3 regions of the Viridibacterium curvum genome follow, and region 2 is predicted to be linked to each of the others. Evidence: predicted binding sites of a transcription regulator. Region 2 holds the regulator's gene; each other region holds the start of a gene.
What was found. The regulator FNR, encoded in region 2, switches genes on or off when oxygen is low (the NO sensors DNR and NnrR bind a similar motif). The targets are predictions, from matches to a motif close to TTGANCTAGNTCAA.
Positions count from the first base shown of each region.

Region 1: ubiU (ubiquinone anaerobic biosynthesis protein UbiU) is a predicted target of FNR. The motif match lies at 1,685-1,698, and genes of this name have one in related genera.
Region 3: ABEA02_RS06630 (ribonucleoside triphosphate reductase) is a predicted target of FNR. The motif match lies at 1,757-1,770, and genes of this name have one in related genera.

Region 1 is NZ_BAABLD010000027.1:9,138-12,415, reverse strand. It holds partial or broken gene ABEA02_RS20070 (hypothetical protein) at 1-95, opposite strand, end outside; gene ABEA02_RS20065 (oligogalacturonate lyase family protein) at 373-1,536, opposite strand; gene ubiU (ubiquinone anaerobic biosynthesis protein UbiU) at 1,733-2,755, shown strand; gene ubiV (ubiquinone anaerobic biosynthesis protein UbiV) at 2,762-3,278, shown strand, end outside.
Region 2 is NZ_BAABLD010000001.1:99,089-102,366, reverse strand. It holds gene hemN (oxygen-independent coproporphyrinogen III oxidase) at 1-1,184, opposite strand, end outside; gene fnr (fumarate/nitrate reduction transcriptional regulator Fnr) at 1,313-2,047, shown strand; gene ABEA02_RS00500 (universal stress protein) at 2,166-2,615, shown strand; gene ABEA02_RS00495 (hypothetical protein) at 2,631-2,867, opposite strand; gene ABEA02_RS00490 (FixH family protein) at 2,882-3,278, opposite strand, start outside.
Region 3 is NZ_BAABLD010000007.1:54,719-57,996, forward strand. It holds gene ABEA02_RS06630 (ribonucleoside triphosphate reductase) at 1-1,677, opposite strand, end outside; gene ABEA02_RS06635 (ATP-binding cassette domain-containing protein) at 1,809-3,278, opposite strand, start outside.

The DNA.
Region 1 (3,278 bases), on a different contig from region 2:
TAGCCAGCGTCAAACTTGCCGCCAACCACGACTTGCGCGAAGGCGCCGCTCGACATCAGGCCAGCGACGGCCACGGCGATGAGTTTCTTTTGCATTGAATTGCTCCTCATGGATTGAAGATCGGGCCTTGTTGTACCAGGCGGCCGCCCGGCACTCCCGTTTTTCCACCTCTCGAACCGAGAAGTTGCGGGCCATTCTGGCAAAGCGCCGACGCACGGAGCAAGGCAGGGCGCAATTTGACAGGGTGGGCAGCCCTGCTTTGTTGTGTTCACGCAACACACTTGGGTTGGCGCAACGCACAACAACCGGCAACCCCAAGCCAGAAACGACAAAGGCCGCTCTCGCGGCCTTTTTTAATCAACGACTTGAAACTCAAACTGGCAAATCTGCCAGATACAGCGCGGGTTCACCCTCGAAGTCTGAAGTAAACAGCACGCGCTTGTCGTCCGGCGTAAAGGAAGGGTGCGGGTGAGTCACCTGACGGTCCTCCTTGTAAACCTTCCAGGAAGTGCTGTGCTTGCAGATCTGCTTCGTGGTCTTATTTTTGAGATCGAACAGGTACAGGAACGGATCATTCTCGTGCGTGTGCGCAGCCGTGTCCTGCACATCCGGCGGCGTGTCGCAACCGTCACCTACCGCGAGCGAGCCGTCGTAGTTGGAATAGAGGTGCGAACAAGGCGGCATGGTGAGCAGCTCTTCGTTCTTGAGCGTCACGGGGTCGGCGGAACAGATCCAGCGGTCGGAACTACCTTTCTTGTAGGAGACGTAGAGCATCTTCGAGCCATCCGGAGTGAAGAACTCGTGCGTACAGGCTTCGCCTTCCTCGTGTTCCTTGACGCAGCGAACGTTGGTGCCGTCTTCATTGACGAACCACATGCGCGCATCGACGAGATCGTGCGGCCCCTCGTGGCAGTAAGCCACGGTGTTGTCATCGAAGGGGCGATAAAGCGGATGCCCCATCCACTTGGCCTGCTCGTAAATCACGGTACTGGTGCCCGTGGCGATGTCGATCTTGACGAGACGGCAACGCGGCTTCTTGTGGAACTGGACAGCGAATTCTTCCCAGGTCTTGAGCGGCAGCAGGTCGCCTTCGACCACTTCGATGCCGACCAGCTTGGTACAGGCCGAGTTGGCTACCCAGGTGCCATAGCCTTTGTAGCCCTGCGGAACGGTGTAGAGGACTTCCTCTTCCAGCGAGTCAAGCGCTACACGGCGCAGCTCGCGGCCACCCTTCACGTAATAGAGGTACTTGTCGTCCGGTGACAGGAAGTTACCGAAGGTGTTATCGACCTTGCCCTTGCCCTCGGTGAGCTGGCGGGCTTGCTGGGTTTCGAGGTCGAGCAGGTAACTGTTCCAGCTGCCGTTGTCGAAGAGCGCACCGAACAGGAGCTTCTTGCCGTCGTTGGTGAAGCACTTCTGATAGAAGTAGTTGCGATGGCAGGTCACATCGACAGGCGTCAGGCGGGTAACACGGGCACCGGTGTCGGAGTCGGTGAAGTCTTGGAATTTGAGCTGGATGATGTCGCCCTTGGCCATGGGTCAGTCTCCTGGATGTTGCGCGGGTTGAAACAGCTGCGCCGCAGTGCAGCGATGTAGGAAGGTATTTCGGCAGAAAAACGGGAGCCTTTAATTGTACGCGAACGCTCTGCAGCAAGGCGCCGAATTGCTGCAAGGCAGCCATGGCTTGATCCGCAGCAAATAAGGCAGCTCGCACCGCCGCTAGCCTCCCCAGATGCTTACCGCCAGCACGACCCTGCCCCCCCGGCTGATCTGCCCTGCGGGCAGTCTGCCCGCCCTCAAAGCCGCCATTGACCACGGCGCTGACGCGGTTTATCTGGGCCTGAAAGACGCCACCAATGCCCGCAACTTTACGGGGCTGAACTTTGATGCACGCACAGCTCGCGAAGGAGTCGACTACGCCCACCGCCGCGGCCGGCAAGTACTCCTGGCGATCAACACCTATGCCCAGGCCGGAGAGGAGGCACGCTGGCGGGCCGCCGTCGATGCGGCAGCGGAGCTTGGTGTGGATGCCGTGATCCTCGCCGACATGGGATTGCTGGACTACGCCACACGCATCCACCCCACGCTGCGGCGACATCTGTCGGTGCAGGCATCCTGCACCAGCTACGAAGCTATCAACCTCTGTCGCGACCTTTTCGGCATCCAGCGTGCCGTGCTGCCGCGTGTGTTGACCCTGGCGCAGGTGGCGCACGTCATCCAGCACACGACGGTGGAGATCGAGGTTTTCGGCTTCGGCAGCCTGTGCGTGATGGTCGAAGGACGCTGCCTGTTGTCGAGCTACGCCACAGGCGAATCGCCCAATACGGCAGGCGTCTGCTCACCTGCGAAGGCCGTGCGCTGGACTGAAACGGCGCGCGGCACCGAGGCACGTCTGTCGGGCGTCCTCATCGACACCTACACCAAAGGCGAAGCCGCCGGCTACCCCACGCTCTGCAAGGGTCGCTTCGCCGTCAATGGCGAAACCTACTACGCGCTGGAAGAACCCACCAGCCTCAACATTGTCGAGGCTTTGCCCGAGTTGCTGCGTATCGGCGTCGCCGCAATCAAGGTAGAGGGCCGGCAACGCAGTCCGGCCTATGTCGCTGAAGTTACACGCACCCTGCGGGCAGCCATCGACGCAGCCATCGCTTCGCCCGAACGCTTCAACGCCAAACCGGCCTGGCAGCAAGCGCTGGGCAAGGTCTCCGAAGGCCAGCACGTCACCCTCGGCGCCTATGCGCGCCCCTGGAAGTAAACAACGATGAAGCTCAGCCTCGGCCCCCTGCTCTACTTCTGGCCACGCGAACGCGTACTGGCCTTCTACCGTGAAGTCGCCGGCTGGCCCGTCGACGTGGTGTACCTCGGCGAGGTCGTCTGCAGTCGCCGCCAACTGCTGCGCCTCGAGGACTGGCTGAGTATCGCGCAAGAATTGCGTGCAGCCGGAAAGGAGGTCGTCCTGTCCTGCCAGACCCTGCTGGAATCCGAGAGCGAGCTGCGCAACCAGCGGCGCATCACCTCCAGCGCAGACTTCAGGGTCGAGGCCAACGACATGGGCGCTGTCGGCTTGCTGCGCGGCAAGCGCTGGATTGCAGGCACGCACCTCAACCTGTACAACAACACCAGCCTGACGCTGATGCACAGTCTGGGTGCCTGCCGCTGGATTCCCCCACTGGAGATATCCGCAGCACGCCTTGCTGTTGTGCTGCAGGGCATGCCTGCCGGAATGGAAACGGAGGTCTTCGCCTGGGGGCGCCTGCCACTGGCCTTCTCGTCGCGCT
Region 2 (3,278 bases):
GCCTCCAGCGACAATTCGAAGTGACACATCAGCGACTGGATGATGGCGTGGCGCATCATGTCATCACTACTCATCACCCACCCGCGCATCACTGGCAGATCGCCACGGTCGATTGCTGCGTAGTACTGGGCAAGATCCTTCTCGTTCTGGCTGTAGGCGCCGCCGACACTGCTGATGGCAGAAACACCAAACGCCAGCAGATCACACTCGGCATGCGTGGAATAGCCCTGAAAGTTGCGGTGCAGGCTGCCACGCCGCTGGGCGACCGCCAGTTCGTCGTCGGGGCGGGCAAAGTGATCCATGCCGATATAGACGTAACCCGCCTCGCCCAGCTTCTCGATGGCCAGCGCGAGCAAGGCCAGCTTTTCCTCCGGCGCCGGGAGCTGCCCGGCATCAATACGCCGCTGCGGCATGAACCGCGCGGGCAAATGGGCATAGCTGTACAGCGCCAGGCGATCCGGCTGCATCTCCAGCACTGAATCGAGCGTATTGGCGAAACGTGACACATCCTGCAAGGGCAAACCGTAGATCAGGTCCATGCTCACCGAGCGGAAACCGTTGGTGCGCGCCGAATCAACCACACTACGCGTCTCTGCGATGCTCTGTACCCGGTTGACTGCCATCTGCACCAGCGGATCGAAGTCCTGTACACCGATGCTCATGCGGTTGAAGCCTTCATCTGCCAGCAGGGCGACCTTGTCGTTGCTGACCTTGCGCGGATCAATCTCGATCGAGTACTCGCCATCCCGCTTGAGCTGGAAGTGCTCGCGGATGGCACGCATCAGACGCACGATCTCGCGACCATCGAGAAAAGTCGGCGTGCCGCCGCCCCAATGCATTTGCGAAACCTGGCGCGAACCGGACAGGAAGGCCGTCTGCATCGACATTTCGCGATCAAGATACGAAATGTAGCGGTCCGCAAGCGAGCGGTCTTTCGTGACGATCTTGTTGCAGCCGCAGTAGTAGCAGACGGTATTGCAGAACGGGATATGGAAATACAGGGACAGCCCTCGCTCGATGCCGCCCAGAACGCCGTCGCTGGCGCGACGGGCCAGATGCTGCTCCAGCGCGGTCGAGTCGAAAACATCGACAAACCTGTCTGCAGTCGGGAATGAGGTATAACGAGGACCCGGCAGGTCGTAGCGCCGGATCAGGTCGGGGTTGAAACTAATATTCTTCGGCATGCTGCGGCCTCTGTTACGATCATCTGTATCGGACCTTTGCAGAGTTTCCAGTCTGAAACTTTGATGACGATCAAGAGACTTGATAGCTATTGCCAATAAGCTCCTGATCAGCAACGCAGGAAAGCAAAATGGATCAGCAAATCATCCCCATCACCGCGAACAACATGCGTACCGCATGTTCCCAGTGCAACCTGCGTGAGCTCTGCCTCGCCGTCGGACTCGAAGACGACGACCTGCACAAGCTCGACAGCCTGGTGGCACGCCGCAAGATCAAGCGTGGCCAACCGCTCTACCGCGCAGGCGATCCCTTCAACGCGCTCTACGCCATCAAGATCGGCTTTTTCAAGACCGACATCCTCACCGAGGAAGGTCTCGAACAGGTCACCGGCTTCCAGATGGCGGGCGAGATCCTCGGTCTGGATGGCATCAGCAACGACACCCACGTCTGCAACGCCACCGCGCTGGAAGACAGTGAAGTCTGCGTCATGCCCTATGACCAGCTTGAGGTGCTTTCACACGAGATCCGCTCGCTGCAACGCGAGTTCCACAAGTTCATGAGCCGCGAGATCGTGCGCGACCAGAGCCTCATGATCCTGCTCGGTTCGATGCGCGCCGAAGAACGCATCGCCGCTTTCCTGATCAACCTGTCGCAGCGCATGAAGCTGCGCGGCTACTCCTCGTCCGAATTCCACCTGCGCATGACGCGCGAGGAAATCGGCTCCTACCTCGGTCTCAAGCTCGAAACGGTCAGCCGCGCCTTCTCGCGCTTCCACGACGAAGGGCTGATCGGCGTGCAGCAGAAGCACATCCGCATCCTGGATGGCGACGGTCTGCGCAAACTGCTGGACCACAATAACTGCTGACCCCCGCCCCGGGTTTTACCTGCATCAAACATGCCCGCCGCCATGCGGGCAGGATGCCTTGCCGGGGTCTAGCATGAACCATGGGTTCCCTCATGGTTTCATGCAGGAGGTAAGCATCATGTACAAACACCTGCTCGTACCGGTCGATGGCTCACCCCTGTCGGCCCACGCAGCCAGCAAGGCCGTTGCCTTTGCTCAATCACTCGCGGCACGCATCACGTTTCTGCATGTGCAGCCGGACTATCCGCTGCCCATCGTTGGTGAAGGCGCCCTCATTGCGCCGGAAAGCCGCGACGATTTCCAGCGCGACACCCGTGAAATGGCCGAAACCATTCTCGGCAAGGTACGCGCCGAAGCTGTCGCCGCTGGCCTGATCGCCGAGACGCACACCGACATCAGCGACACGCCCTGGCAAATGATCATCGACACGGCCTCCAAGGCCGGCTGCGACCTGATTTTCATGGCTTCGCATGGCCGGCGTGGGCTAGCTGGCCTGCTGATCGGATCCGAGACACACAAGGTGCTGACCCACACCACCATCCCGGTACTGGTGTACCGCGAAGCCTGAATGAGTGCCGCGTGATCAGTGCGGCTGATTGATGTCGTCGCGACCGCGCGCAAAGAAAAGCGTTGCCCAGCTTGACGCCGCGCAAAGCACCCAGAATGCAAAGAAACCAGTCGAATAGGTCGCAATCCGCGATGCATGCACCGGCTCGCCCAAGAGGTAAAGCGTTTGCGGATCGATGAGCGTGAAGAAGACCACCTCTGCCACGCCTGCGGCGAGAAATGACGGCCAGAAAATCAGGATCAAGCGGCGCATTCGGCCCTCCTGTGTCAGGGCGCTGTGACGACAGATGCCGTAGCGGGCGTACGCGGCAACAGCTCAGTGCCTGTGGCAGGCAACTGCACGCCGGCACTGAGACGCCAGCTGCGCATGGCGTCCTCAAGAATCACTGTGCGCAGCCCGCTGCCCTGCAGCACGAGCTCGCCCCGATAGGCAGCCCCCGTGCGCTTCAGTACCACCTGCTGGTCACCGCCCTGCCGCGTTGGATGGCTCAAGGTGAGGCGCAATTCGGTGGGCAGCGTCACACCATCCTTGCCGCTGAGGCTCACCTGCGCCATGCCATCGACCACGTCGAGACTGGCTCGCAGGCCCAACTGCGCCGCCATGTCGTCACGCGCAAGTGTCTGGTTGATAGCCAGCCCCTGCTTGTAATAGTCGTCGGCTACC
Region 3 (3,278 bases), on a different contig from region 2:
ATCCTTGCTGCCGGCTTGCAGGATGTCGGGCCAGCGCTTGCGGTCCTCCTTGGCGAAGCGGTAGGTCGTGCCTTCGGCAGGCGTGGCTTCGAGGTTGTAGAGGTGGCCCGTTTCTTCCTGGAACTCGGTCATGCGACCGCGGATGTGGTTGAGCAGGCGCAACGCGAAAGCCTCCCCCCAGCGCGTCGTGATGTCTTCGCGGTCTGCCGTGAAATTACGGATCATCTCGTTGATGCCATTCACGCCCAGCGTGCTGAAGTGATTGCGCAGCGTACCGAGGTAGCGCTTGGTGTAGGGGAAGAGACCCGCATCGATGAGTTGCTGGATGATCTGACGCTTCACCTCCAGGCTGTCGCGGCCGAGTTCGAGCAGGCGGTCGACGCGTGCAAAGAGCGCGGTTTCATCGCCCTGACACAGGTAGCCGATGCGTGCGCAGTTGATTGTCACCACACCCAGCGAGCCGGTTTGCTCGGCCGAGCCGAACAGGCCATTGCCGCGCTTCAAGAGCTCGCGCAGATCAAGCTGCAGGCGGCAGCACATGCTGCGCACCATGTTCGGTGTGAGCTCGGAATTGAGGAAATTCTGGAAGTAGGGCAGGCCGTACTTGGCCGTCATCTCGAACAGGCGATTGGCGTTGTCGCTATCCCAGTCGAAATCCGGCGTGATGTTGTAGGTCGGGATAGGGAAGGTGAACACGCGACCAAACTTGTCACCCGCCGTCATCACGTCGATGTAGGCGCGGTTGATCATGTCCATTTCGGCCTGCAGCTCCCCGTAGCTGAAAGGCATCTCTTCGCCGCCGATGTAGGGAATCTGCTCGCGCAGATCTTCCGGGCACACCCAGTCGAAGGTCAGGTTGGTGAAGGGGGTCTGCGTGCCCCAGCGGCTCGGCACATTGAGGTTGTAGATCAGCTCCTGGATGCACTGGCGTACTTGCGCGTAGGACAGATTGTCCTTGCGGATGAAGGGCGCGAGATAGGTGTCGAAAGAGCTGAAAGCCTGCGCGCCGGCCCATTCGTTCTGCAGCGTGCCGAGGAAGTTCACGATCTGGCCGACCGCCGAGCCGAGGTGCCTGGGCGGTGCAGACTCCACCTTGCCGGGCACGCCATTGAAGCCCTCGGTGAGCAGGGTGCGAAGCGACCAGCCGGCGCAGTAGCCGGACAGCATGTCCAGATCGTGGATGTGCACGTCACCTTCGCGATGCGCTTCGCCGATCTCCCTGGCGTAGACATGGTTGAGCCAGTAGTTGGCGATCACTTTGCCGGAGACGTTGAGGATCAATCCGCCCAGCGAATAGCCCTGGTTGGCGTTGGCATTGACACGCCAGTCGCGGCGGTCGAGGTATTCGTTGATGGCGTGCTCGACGTCGACAACGGTCTTGTGGTCGGTGCGCAGGCGGGCACGCTGTTCGCGATAGACGATGTAGGCGCGTGAGGTGCGATACCAGCCGGCGGCCATCAGCGAGATCTCCACCGTGTCCTGCACGCGCTCGATGGTGGGCACCAGCTCGCCCTGTGCGCTGAGCCGGTCGACCACGAGGCGCGTGATGCGCTCTGCTTCCGAAGGCTGGAACTCCCCGCTGGCCTGGCCCGCCTTGGCGATGGCGGCCTCGATCTTGGCCGCATCAAAGGTCAGCAGACGGCCGTCACGCTTGATGACTCCTGTCAATCCGGGCATCGCTATCTCCTACTAGATATAGTTGTTTGCGTCGTTGTGACGCCTATATCTAGTAATCCATGGCGATGGGGTGCCCGGTTTGACCGAGGTCAATTCCGCGCCGCCGGGGATGCGCCGACGCTATCGACGAATCAGATTTCGCCGATCTCTTCGAGCTCGGTCTGGATCTCCAGCCAGCGCTCTTCGCTCTGATCGATGCTGGCGGCGAGCTCGCCCTGGCGCTTTAGGAAGCCCTGCAGTTGCGCGCTGTCACCGCTCGCATACAAGGCAGGGTCGGCAAGACGTTCGTCGAGCAACTTCTTCTCGCCCTGCCAGCCTTGCAGTTTGCGTTCGAGCTGTTCGAGCTCCTTGAGCAGCGGGCGACGGCGTTGCAGCTTCGCTTGCCGGTCGGCGGCTGCATCGGCGCGTGCTTGCAGGCGGCTGGCCTTATCGGCAGCAGCGTCCTGATCGATGCTGGCGGCGGTCTGTGAGGCGCGGCGTGCGTCCAGCCATTGCAGGTAGTCGTCAAGGTCGCCATCGAAGGGCTGGGCCTTGCCATCGGCGACCAGCAGAAAGTCGTCGCAGACGGTGCGCAGCAAGGCGCGATCATGACTGACGAGGACCATGCTGCCTTCGTATTCCGACAGCGCCAGCGTCAGTGCGTGGCGCATTTCGAGGTCGAGGTGGTTGGTCGGTTCGTCAAGCAGCAGCAGATTGGGTTTGTGGCGGATCAGCAGGGCCAGGGCGAGGCGGGATTTCTCACCGCCGGAGAAGGGACCGACCTTGGCATCGACCTGTGCGCCACGGAAGTCGAAGCCGCCAAGGTAGTCGCGCAGATCCTGTTCGCGCGTCATCGGCTCCTGACGGATGAGGTGCTGCAGCGGGCTCTCGTCGGGGCGCAATTGTTCGAGTTGGTGCTGGGCGAAGTAGCCCAGCTGCACACCCTTGCCGAATAGCGCTGTCCCGCTTTGCGCAGCAAGGTCGCCAGCGAGCAGCTTGATCAGCGTGGATTTGCCGGCGCCATTGGGACCCAAGAGGCCCAGCCGCGCGCCGGGGCGCAGTTCGAGCTTGAGCTTGTCGATGATGACCTTGTCACCGTAGCCCAGGCTGACTTCCTTGAGCGTGACCATGGGGTCGGGCGCGCGATCAGGCTCGGGAAAGCTGAACGAGAAGGGTGTGTCGACGTGCGCAGCGGTGACACGTTCCATGCGCGCGAGCGCCTTGATGCGGCTCTGTGCCTGGCGGGCCTTGGTGGCCTGGGCGCGAAAGCGATCAATGTACTTCTGCAGGTGCGCAACTTCGCGTTGCTGCTTGGCGAACATGGCCTGTTGCTGCGCGAGTTGGGCGGCGTGCTGGTCTTCGAAGCTGTCGTAGTTGCCGGTGTAGAGCGTGAGTTTCTGAGCGTCGAGGTGGGCGATGTGGGTCACGCAGGCATTCAGGAAATCGCGATCGTGCGAGATCAGTACCAGCGTGCCGCGATAGCTGAGCAACCATTTTTCGAGCCAGATGACGGCGTCGAGGTCGAGGTGGTTGGTCGGTTCATCGAGCAGCAGCAGGTCTGAGCGGCACATCAGTGCCTGCGCGAGATTCAGCCGCATGCGCCAGCCGCCCGAGAAGGCGGA